2 regions of the Limnochorda sp. genome follow, and region 2 is predicted to be linked to the other one. Evidence: riboswitches for the same ligand, from Rfam matches in the RefSeq annotation. Region 2 holds a riboswitch; the other holds the start of a gene.
The links. A riboswitch is a leader RNA that binds a small molecule or an ion and turns the genes downstream of it on or off. The one in region 2 is predicted to bind thiamine pyrophosphate.
Positions count from the first base shown of each region.

Region 1 (5,126 bases), on a different contig from region 2:
GATGAGCGGGAGCTCCACATCCCGCAGGGCCCGCCAGCGGGAGGCCCCCAAGGCCCGGGCCGACTCGCGCAAGGAGGGATGGAGCGCTTCCAAGGCGGGCCGAACGGTGCGCACCACAAAGGGGAGAGCCAGGAGCGCGTGGACGGCCACGATGGCCCACTGGGCCCCGCCCGCCAGCGGGGAGCGGACCGTTGCCCGCAGGAGCCCGAAGCCCAAAGCCACCCCCGAGACACCCAAGGGCGTCAAGACCAGGAGCTCCAAGAGGTCCCGCCCCGGCCAGCGGAGGCGGCCGATGGCAAGGCTGGCCAGCACCCCCAAGGGCACCGCCAGCAGCACCGTGCCCACCCCGAAGCGGAGGCTGTTCAGGATGGCCTGGAGGGGGCTGTCCCCTGTGATGGCGTGGTGACCGGGATTGAAGAGCATCGCAAACCACCGCAGGGTGAGGCCATGCTCCGCCCCCCGGGTGAGGGCATCCCAGACCACCGCCGCGAGGGGTGCCAGGAAGAAGGCGCCGGCCACCACCGCCAGAAGGAGCAGGGGCGTGTGCCGCAGCCGAAACCGGAGGGGCACGGTGGGCTGGCGGCGCAGGGGGACCCAGCGGGTCCTGAGGCGGGCCTCCACCCGGAGGTAGATGAAGGTGAGGAGGAGGGAGAGGAGGGTCTCCACCAGGGCGAGGGCGGCTCCCGTGCCGTAATCGAGGAGCACCCGGACCTGAGTGTAGATCTCCACCTCCATGGTGGCCAGCCGGGCCCCACCCAGGGCGAGGACGATGGGGAAGCTCATGAAGGAGAAGACAAAGGCGAGCAGGCTCCCCGTGACCACCCCCGGGGCGATCATGGGGAGGGTGACGGTGAGGAAGGTCTGCAGCCGCCCCGCCCCCAGCGCCCGGGCGCTCTCCTCAAAGGAGGGATCGATGGCCTCCCAGGCGGCGTGGACCGTCCGGACCACCAGGGGCGCGTTGTAGAAGGCGTGGGCCAGCACGATCCCCTGAAGACTGTAGAGGATGGGGATGCGGAAACCCAAGAGGCTGTCCAACAGCCGGTTGAGCGCCCCATTGTTGCCGAAGACCAAGATGAAGCCCAAGGCCACCGTCACCGCCGGGAGAACAAACGGCACCAGGACCACCGAACGGAGCCACGATTTCCCGGGAAAGTCGTAGCGGACAAAGAGGTACGCCACCGGCAGGCCGATGAGGAGGCTGGCCACGGCCGAAAGGAGGGCTTGGTGGGCGGTGAAGGCCAGCAGGCGGTGGTAGTAGGGGTCGGACCAGACGGCCATCACCCGCTGGAGGGTGAAGACTGCCTGCCCGGCCACCCGCTCGGTGAAGGCCTCGACGAAGACGAGGGCCAGAGGGTAGACCAGCACCAAGAGAAGGAAGAGGAGTGGGAGCGCGGCCAGGGCCACCTGGACGGCGCCGCGCCCCCAACCTCCCCGCCGGGCGGGGACAGGCCACGCCCCCGCCCACGGGTGCGCCGAACCGATCCTCATCGGCTGATGACCCGGGCCCACTCCCGCAGCCAGCGGGCGTCGTGCGCCTCAATCTCCTCGGGGGCCAAGGCGACGGGCTGGGGCGGGAGCACCGCATACTCCTGGAAGATCGGATCCGGCTGGGCCTCGCTGTTGGCCGGGAACATCCAGTTGGTGACGGCCAAGAGGCTCTGCACCTCGGGATCGAGGACCAGGTCGAGGACCGCGTGGGCCAGCTCCGGCACCTGGGTGCCCCGGACAATGGCCATCCCCTCCACCTGGCGGTAGCCCTGGTCCTCCAAAAGGAGCACCCGCTGCCGGGCCTGGCCCTCGGTCAGCATGGAGTAGGCCGTGTCGGTGCTGTAGCTGACCACAATGGGCGCCTCGCCGTTCAGGAACATGTCGTAGGCCTCGCTCCAACCCCCGGCGATGGTGAGCAGGTTGGGCAAGAGCCGCTCCCAGTACTCCAAGTACCCCGGATCCCCGTAGCGGGCGATGGTCCACATGAGGAAGGCGTGGCCCGGCGAGGAGGTCCGGGGATCGATGGCGATGATGGAGCGCCGCAGGTGGGGCGCGGTCAGCTCCTCAAAGGTGGTGGGCACCTGGTCGGGAGCGAGGGCTTCGCTGTCGTAAACCAGGGTGATGTAACCGTGATCGAAGGGGATCACGTGCCCCGTCGGGTCGATCATGAGCTCTTCGGGAACCCCGGCCAGGTTGGGGATCAGGGCCGGATCATACGGTTCAAAGAGGTTGCGAGAAAGAGCTCGGGGCAGGGCGCTGTCGGCCAGGCCGATGAAGACGTCCGCCTGCCGGTTCCCGGCCTCCATCTCCTGGATCAACCGGGCGAGCATCTCGTTGCTGCTGGCGGGGGCGACCAGAACCAAGTCGGCATCGTAGCGGGCCTCGAAGAGTTCCTCAATGTACGCCCCCGGCCCCCAGTTGGCGAAGCTGTCGTAGGTGTAGACGATGACCTTCGGCTTCTCTTGAGCCTCAAGAGGAAGGGTGCAGGCAAAGAGCAGCGCGATGCCGGCCAGCACCGGGCCCAGACGGCGGGCCCACCGGCGAAGACCTCCAGACACGCGAAAACGCCTCCTAGCAAGGGGAGGCGAGGGGCAGCGAGAGGTAAGACTGGCCTGACCAGCCTATTTTCCCTACGCCGGCATTACCCGGAGCAGGTTCAAAGGGTCGATGGGACACTACCCATCCTCTCAGCCCACTCGTGTGAGCTCCCCGTTGTTCTGCCCTCATTCTAACAACCTCCCCAAGGGGCGGCAAGGCTGCCAGCCTGGCGACCTGGGAGGGGCTGAACGTCCGGGCCGCCTACTCCGGCTGGAAGACCCAGCATAGGCTCCCCGGCTCCTTACCCTCCCCCACCAGTTGGAACCCAGCCTTGGCCAGCACCCGCAGAGACGGGTGATTCTCGGCCTTGACCTCGGCGATCACCCGTTCCACGCCGGCCTGGGCGAGGGCCCACGCGGTGAGGGCCACCACCATCTCGGTCGCATACCCCCGGCGCTGGAACTGGGGCAGCACGGCATAACCGATCTCCACCTCGCCGTCCTCGGGCGGGCCCTTGAACCCGCCACCCGCGGCAAGCACCAACGCTCCCGGCTGAGCGTCGGTGAGGAGGCCATACCACCCGTACCAGCCGACGTGCTGGGATTCGCCCTCCAGGAACTCCAGGAAGAGAGGAAGCACATCGGCCCAATCTTCGGGCGGCCAGTTGGCCGGCACCACGGCCCCCAAAGCCTCGGCTAAGGCGACCTTGGAGGTCAGCTCAGCCCGGACCAGCTCCGCGGTCGCGGGCACCAGGCGCATGCGCCGGATCGCCACGGGCCCCACCGGATCACCGCTCCCGGCCCGTCACCCGGCTCCGGAGCAGGGCCCTGGCCTCGTCCTGCGCGGCCTGCCGGATCACCACGAGGAGGGCCGTCAGGATCCCGAAGGCGACCATGGCCAAGAAGGGAAGGGTGACGAAACCCAGCCAGTTGACGTACTGCACCGAGCAGGGCACCCCAGAGCAGAAGGCGACCGGCTCCAGGGCGGGGATCTTCTGGATAAGGTAGTGGTAGAGGGAGGTGATCCCGCCCAGGGCGGTGAGCGGCAGAACGTAGACGGCCACGGAGCGGTCCCGCCGGAAGACCGCCTGGCCCAGGATGAAGACCAAGGGGAACATGAAGATCCGCTCCACCCAGCAGAGGGTGCAGGGCAAAAACTGGCGGACTTCGCTCGCGTAGATGCTGCCCGCGGTGGCCACCACTGAGATCAGCCACGCCAGCTGGAGCCCATATCGCCGGACCCAAATCATGACGAGAGCCACCTTTCGAGCATGGTGTGGCCCCTCATTCGGCTGGAACCGGCCCACCTCCTGCCGGCCCTCCAGGGCGCCCTCCCGGTGTCGGTCCGTGACCTGACGAGAGCTGAAAGGGAGGCCTGTAGAGCTCGCCGGCCAGCTCCACCACCTCAGCCCAGAGCTCACGGAGGGCTTCCACACTCGCCTGAAGCTGAGCCTGGTCCCTTCCGGGGCAGCCCAGGAGTCGGGAGATCCGGCCAAGGTAGTCCCGTGGGCAGAGCCGGAACCGAGCCAACCTCTTGGGGGCCTGCTTGTCCCCCAGGAAGTACGTCTCGTTCAACGCGAAGAGGGCTTGGGTTAACGAGCCTGCGACCCGGGCCATGCAGCCGGCGGTGTTATACACATCTCCGGCCGCCGCGTGGGCTTCTGCGAAAGCGAGGGCAAACTCCGCGTTCCAAAGCTCTTGGGCCACCACCCGGTGCCGCAAGGGCGGTGGGTAGGCCTCCACCCGGGCCTTCAACCTGGCGATCAGACCTTCTGGATCAAAGAGGGGGATGCAGATCTGGATCTCACCTAGGTAGATGGTGCTGCAAAAGCCGAAGGTCGGCTGCTGGTCGTAGTCGTGGTGGTAGACGCCAGCCCACACCTCCTCAATGGTTCGGGCCACCTGATCTGCGTTCCGGTAGAGGAGATCCACCTTCCCCGCCCGCCAGTGCCTGAACGCGCCCAGCCCTCCGAGCGTCCGGAGGGCTGGGCGGTTCTTAAGCCTCCTCGGGCCACCAGCACACCTCGAGCCGGTTGCCATCGGGGTCGCGGAAGCCGAACCAACGCACCCCACCGTCGTCGGTGATCTGCTCGTCCACCGGGACGCCGGCGGCCCTGAGACGGGCATACGCCGCCTCGATGTCCGGCGCGTAGAAATTGAAAGGCGCCTCCTCCACCGGATGGAACGCCTCCCCGGCTTCCAACAGGGTCAGGGGGGTCTCCCCAAGGTTCAAGCACGCCACGCCCGGATGCCGCCACCGCACTTCCAGCCCCAGATGCTGGGTGTACCAGGCCACTGCCTCATCCAAGTTCCGGACACGCACGAAAACCGTATCGATTCGACGAAACATGGTGCTCCCTCCCCAGTCTGACGTAGCTATGCTGATTAGCCTCAACACTGATGATTCCTGTAAAGTCCTCTCAGCGTTACCGGGATCGAACGATCTCCATCCACTCGTTCAGCAGGTAGGCCAAAGGAGGATGGAGCTGGCGGGCTCTGGCCACGCTGCGCACCGTCACCTGCGCGCCTTTCGCGATCAACGTCTCCTCGGTCTTCTGCTGGAGCGCGGGTGACACCTCGGGATACTCAGGGTCGTGGACG
Region 1 is NZ_VSCV01000040.1:5,376-10,501, forward strand. Features, by position in the region: gene FWJ67_RS10005 (ABC transporter permease) at 1-1,488, opposite strand, end outside; gene FWJ67_RS10010 (thiamine ABC transporter substrate binding subunit) at 1,485-2,546, opposite strand; TPP riboswitch at 2,599-2,710, opposite strand; gene FWJ67_RS10015 (GNAT family N-acetyltransferase) at 2,788-3,309, opposite strand; gene FWJ67_RS10020 (disulfide oxidoreductase) at 3,314-3,775, opposite strand; gene FWJ67_RS10025 (DUF4037 domain-containing protein) at 3,810-4,457, opposite strand; gene FWJ67_RS10030 (VOC family protein) at 4,522-4,875, opposite strand; partial or broken gene FWJ67_RS10035 (alpha/beta hydrolase) at 4,952-5,126, opposite strand, start outside.
Region 1: it holds a riboswitch for thiamine pyrophosphate, as region 2 does, so the genes downstream of both, FWJ67_RS10010 (thiamine ABC transporter substrate binding subunit) here and thiM (hydroxyethylthiazole kinase) in region 2, are expected to answer to the same signal.

Region 2 (5,126 bases):
CGGCCAGGGGCTCCTCCCGCCCGTCCCGCACCAGGGTGATGCCTGCCTCAGGCGGGGTCACCTCCCCCAGGGTGTGGAGGGCCAGCCCCGCTTCGGCCAGGGCCTGCTGCACCCGGTCTTCCACCGCCGGATCGTAGGTGAAGAGGAGCTCGTAATCCTCCCCGCCGCCCAGGGCCCAGGCCCAGGGGTCCTGGTCCAGCAGGCGGGCCACCACCTGGGCCTCGGGCGCGATGGGGACCTGGTCGGCCCAGAGGCGGAAGCCCACGCCCGATTCGCGGGCCAGGTGGTGCACCTCCGAGGCCAGCCCGTCGCTCACATCCATCATGGCCCGCACCCCTCGGGAGGCGGCCAGGAGCTGGCCGGCCCGCACCCGGGGCTCGGGCTCCCGGTGGGCCCGGAGGCAGGCCTCCACCGCCCGGGCGTCCGGGGGAGGGAGCGCCCGGAGGGGGCCGGGGTGTGCCAGGAGCCAGGCCAGCCCCGCGGCGGAGGCGCCCAGGGGGGCCGTCACCCCCACCCGATCGCCGGGCTGGGCGCCGCTCCGCAAGAGGGGCTGCCCGGGGCCGGGCACGCCCAGGATGGCCACGTCGATGAAGAGGCGTTCAGGGCTGGTCACCGTGTCGCCACCCACCACCTGGACGCCGTGATCCCGGGCCAGACGAAGGAGGCCGTCGTAGAGTGCTTCCACGAAGGCCTCATCGAGGCCCGGCCGGAGGCCCAGGGTGATGAGGGCGAAGAGGGGCCGGCCCCCCATGCTGCCGATGTCGCTCAAGTTGACCGCCAGCGCCTTCCAGCCCAGCTGGCGGGGGTCCATCAGGTCCAGGCGGAAGTGGATCCCCTCCACCAGGGCGTCGGAGCTGGCCAGCAGGCTGCCCCCCGGCAGGGTGAGGACGGCGGTGTCGTCCCCGATGCCCCGGAGGACGCCAGGACCCGGCGGCCCCACCTGGCGGCGGATGCGGGCGATCAGATCGAACTCAGCGGGCATCAGGCCTCGCCCCTCTCGGCTTGGATGAGCCCGGCCAGCTCCGCGGCCGCGGCCCGGACATCCTCGGCGGCCACCACCGCCGAGACCACCCCCAGCCCGGCCACCCCCGTGGCCAGAACCTGGCGCGCGTTGCCGGCGTGGATCCCGCCGATGGCGACCACGGGGATCTGGACCGCCTGGACCAGCCGGGCCAGCTCGTCCAGACCCATGGGCTCCCGGTACGCTTTGGTGGGGGTGGCGAAGATGGCCCGAGTGCCCAGGTAGTCCGCGCCCTCCTCCTGGGCGGCCACCCCTTGCTCCACCGTCTCGGCGGTGATCCCGATGAGCAGGTGAGGCCCCGCCAGACGCCGGGCTTCCGCCAAAGGCAGGTCCTCCTGGCCCAGGTGCACGCCGTCGGCTTCGACGGCCAGGGCGATGTCCAGGCGGTCATTCACCACGAAGAGGGCGCCCGCTTCCCGGGTCAGCTGGCGGAGCTCCCGGCCCACCCGGTAGAGCTCCCGGCTGCTCCAGTCTTTCCCCCGAAGCTGAATCGCGGTCGCCCCGCCCTCCAGGGCCGCCCGGACCACCTCCACCTCCGAGCGGCCCCGGGCGAGGGCCCGGTCGGTCACCACGTAGAGCCGGAGCCGGTTGGGATCCAGCGGGCGCAAGGAGGAGGCCCGGCCGCTCTCGCCGGCCATCTAAGCCACCCTCCTCAGCCGCGCCCCTTGGGCCAGCTGGGCGGGGGTGAGGCCGTGGAGGCTGTCCAGAAGACGAGCCTGCAGCGTGCCCGGGCCCTGGGCTTCCTGGGCGGCCTGCTCGGCGGCCAGGCCGAAGGCGGCCAGGGCGGCCGCGGTCGCTTCCAAGGGGTTGGGATGGACAGCCACGAAGGCGGCCACCACCGACGTGGCCATGCAGCCCGTGCCCGTCACCAGCTGGAGCCACGGGTGGCCATTCTCCACCGCCAGGACCGCCCGGCCGTCGCTCACCCAGTCGGTGGCGCCGGTGGCCGCCGCCACCAGCTGCCGCTCCTGGGCCAAGGTGCGGACCAGGGTGGCCACGTCCCCCGCCTGGACCCCGTCCACCCCCCTGACCGTCGCCTCGCCGCCGGCCAGGATGGCCACCTCCGCCCCGTTGCCCCGGAGGACGGTGACCGGCAGCCGGTCCAGGAGGCGCTGGACCGTCTCCGTCCGGTAGGCGGTGGCGCCCGCGCCCACCGGGTCGAGGATGATGGGCACCCCCGCCTCCGCCGCCGCCTCGCCGGCCAGGAGCATGGCCTCCACCTGCTCCCGGGAGAGGGTTCCGATGTTCAGGACCAGGGCCCGGGCCGCCCGGGCCATCTCGGCCACCTCTTCAGGCGCGTGGGCCATCACGGGCGAGGCGCCGATGGCCAAGGTGGCGTTGGCGGTGGTGTTGGTGACAACCAGGTTGGTGATGTGGTGGATCAGAGGCCGTTCTTGCCGAAGGCGTTCCAGGATGGCGGCCGCTGTCGCCAGCAGGCCGGTGGGAGAAGAGCTCACTGGGATTCCCTCCTGCAGAGGGGGGCCGTCTGCCACCCAGACGGCGGGGAGGGAAAAACCGATGGAAGCCGTCCCTGCGCTGGCATGACCCAGATCAGGTTCCAAGGGTTGGGTGATTCCCTCTCAGCCCCGAAGGGCACCCCCCGGCTTGGCCGGCCACGGGGCCGGCTTAGGGGTATGGTAGTCCGATCCGGCGGGGGCGTCAACCGGCACCCCCGACCCGGGATCCGTGGCCGGCAGGGCTGACCGGGAGAGGGAGCTGGTCCGGGGGGCTTGGGCGGGCCCGCTCCCAGGCAGGAGGGCTCTTTCGCGAGAAGAACCATTCCCGTGCGGTCCTGGCGAAGGAGGTTCCCTGTGGAAGCAGCCTTTCTCCTGGCATCGGTCAACGCGCTCATCAACGCCGCCAGCGCCGTGGTCATCGTCCGGGCCCGGCGGGCCATCGCCGGCCGGGACACCCCGACGCACCGGCGGCTCATGCTGCTGGCCACCTTCCTGCAGGCGATCTTCCTGGTTCTGTACCTGGCCAAGTCGGCCCTTTTCGGCACTACCCCCTTCGTGGGCGACGGGACCCTGCGGCTGGTCTACCTGGTCATCCTCGGCCTCCACACCCTGGCGGCCACCGTGGGCGCGCCCTTGGTGCTGATCACGCTCATTCTCGGCCTCCGCCACCGCTACCCGAAGCACCGGGCCTTCGGCCGGTGGGCCTACCCCGTCTGGCTCTTCGTCTCGGTGACCGGCCCCCTCACCTACCTGATGCTCTACGGCCTGGGCCGGCCGGGGTACGGGCTCCAGGCCCTGGGGCTCCTCTAGGTCCGGGCCTTCTCGAGACGGGCGCGCGCCGCGTCACCCGAACCGGGAGCCTTGGGCAGGAGGTGGCCTGGCGGCCCTTTTCGGGGGAGGGGAAGGGGCGGCCCGGCGGAGCAGGAAAGGGTGACCAGTGGACCCTTGACACCGGTCCGCGCGGTGTTATACTGGGTCGGGAAGAAAGGCAACTATTTCACTCGGGATTACCCTGCCGCTTCCGGTGGCGGGGAGCGGACGGAAAGGTGGACCGGACTTGGCTGTCACTCTCCAGGTCGAGGATCTACACGTCGCAGTGGAAGGGAACGAGATTCTGAAGGGTGTCTCCCTGGAGGTCCGGGGCGGCGAGCTCCATGCGCTCATGGGCCCCAACGGCTCCGGGAAGACCACCTTGGCCTTTGCCCTGATGGGCCACCCGCACTACGAGATTACCCAGGGCCGCGTCCTCTTCAACGGTGAGGACCTGCTGGAGATGGGTCCCGATGAGCGGGCCCGGGCTGGGCTTTTCCTCTCCTTCCAGTACCCGGCCGAGGTCTCGGGGGTCACCGTGGCCAACTTCATCAAGCAGGCCATGAACGCGGTGCGGGGGCCCGGCAACGAGATTTCTCTCCTCGACTTCCAGAAGAAGATGCTGGAGAAGCTCGAGCTTCTCGAGATGGATGAGAGCTTCGCCGGCCGCTACCTGAACGAGGGCTTCTCGGGCGGCGAGAAGAAGCGCAACGAAATCCTCCAGCTCCTCATGCTCGAGCCCAAGATGGCCATTCTGGACGAGACCGACTCGGGGCTCGACATCGACGCGCTCAAGGTGGTCGCCAGGGGCGTCAACGCGCTCCGGGGGCCCGAGTTCGGCGCTTTGGTGATCACTCACTACCAGCGGATCCTCCACCACCTCAAGCCCGATGTGGTCCACGTCATGATGAACGGCCGCATTGTCCGGTCCGGCGGGCCGGAGCTGGCTGAGGAGCTGGAGGCCAAGGGCTACGAGTGGCTGCGTCAGGAGGTTGGGGCGTAACCATGGCCGATGTCAGCACCCAGGCGGCCATCACCCGCGAGCAGGTGGCCGCCCTGTCGGAGATGCGGCGGGAGCCCGGCTGGCTCCGGGAGCGCCGCCTGCAGGCCTGGGAAGCCTTCGAGCGCCACGAGTGGCCCCGGGGCCGGTGGACCCGTCTGGATGATCTGCCCCTGGCGGGCTATTCGGTCAACAGCAAGGCCCAGGCCAACGGTAACGTGGGCTTGAGCCCCGCCACCCGGGAGGCGGCCTTGGAGGCGGTCAACCCCTTCCTGGGCGGAGAGCAGGAGCTGGCGGGCGTGCTGGTCCACGTGGGGAGCGAAGTGGCCCGCCACACGCTGGATGAGGCCCTGGCCCGGCAAGGGGTGCTCCTCCTGGAGATGGACCAGGCGGTCCACGAGGCCGAGGCGATCCTGAAGGAGTATTTCATGACCCGGGCCGTGACGCCGGACCAGGGCAAGCTGGAGGCCCTCCACGGGGCCCTCTGGGCGGGCGGGCGGCTCATCTACGTCCCCCAAGGGGTTGAGGTGCAGCTTCCCATCCAGCTCTTCCAGCACGCCCTCGACGGTGACGCCTACCTCTTCCCCCACACCCTGGTGGTCGCGGAGCCCAACAGCCGGGTGACGGTGGTGGAGGGGGCCACCTCTCAGGACAGCCAGGAGCGGCTCCACCTGGGGGTCGTGGAGGTGATCGTCCGCCAGGGGGCGAGCGTCACCTTCGCCACCTTCCAGGATTGGGGCCGGCAAACCACGAACATCACCCTGAGGCGCGCCTGGCTCGAGCAGGATGCCCAGGTCCACTGGAGCGTGGGTGAGTTTGGCGGCCAGCGGACCATCTC
Region 2 is NZ_VSCV01000011.1:20,589-25,714, forward strand. Features, by position in the region: gene thiL (thiamine-phosphate kinase) at 1-982, opposite strand, end outside; gene thiE (thiamine phosphate synthase) at 982-1,659, opposite strand; gene thiM (hydroxyethylthiazole kinase) at 1,660-2,478, opposite strand; TPP riboswitch at 2,533-2,632, opposite strand; gene FWJ67_RS05690 (DUF420 domain-containing protein) at 2,833-3,288, shown strand; gene sufC (Fe-S cluster assembly ATPase SufC) at 3,536-4,291, shown strand; gene sufD (Fe-S cluster assembly protein SufD) at 4,294-5,126, shown strand, end outside.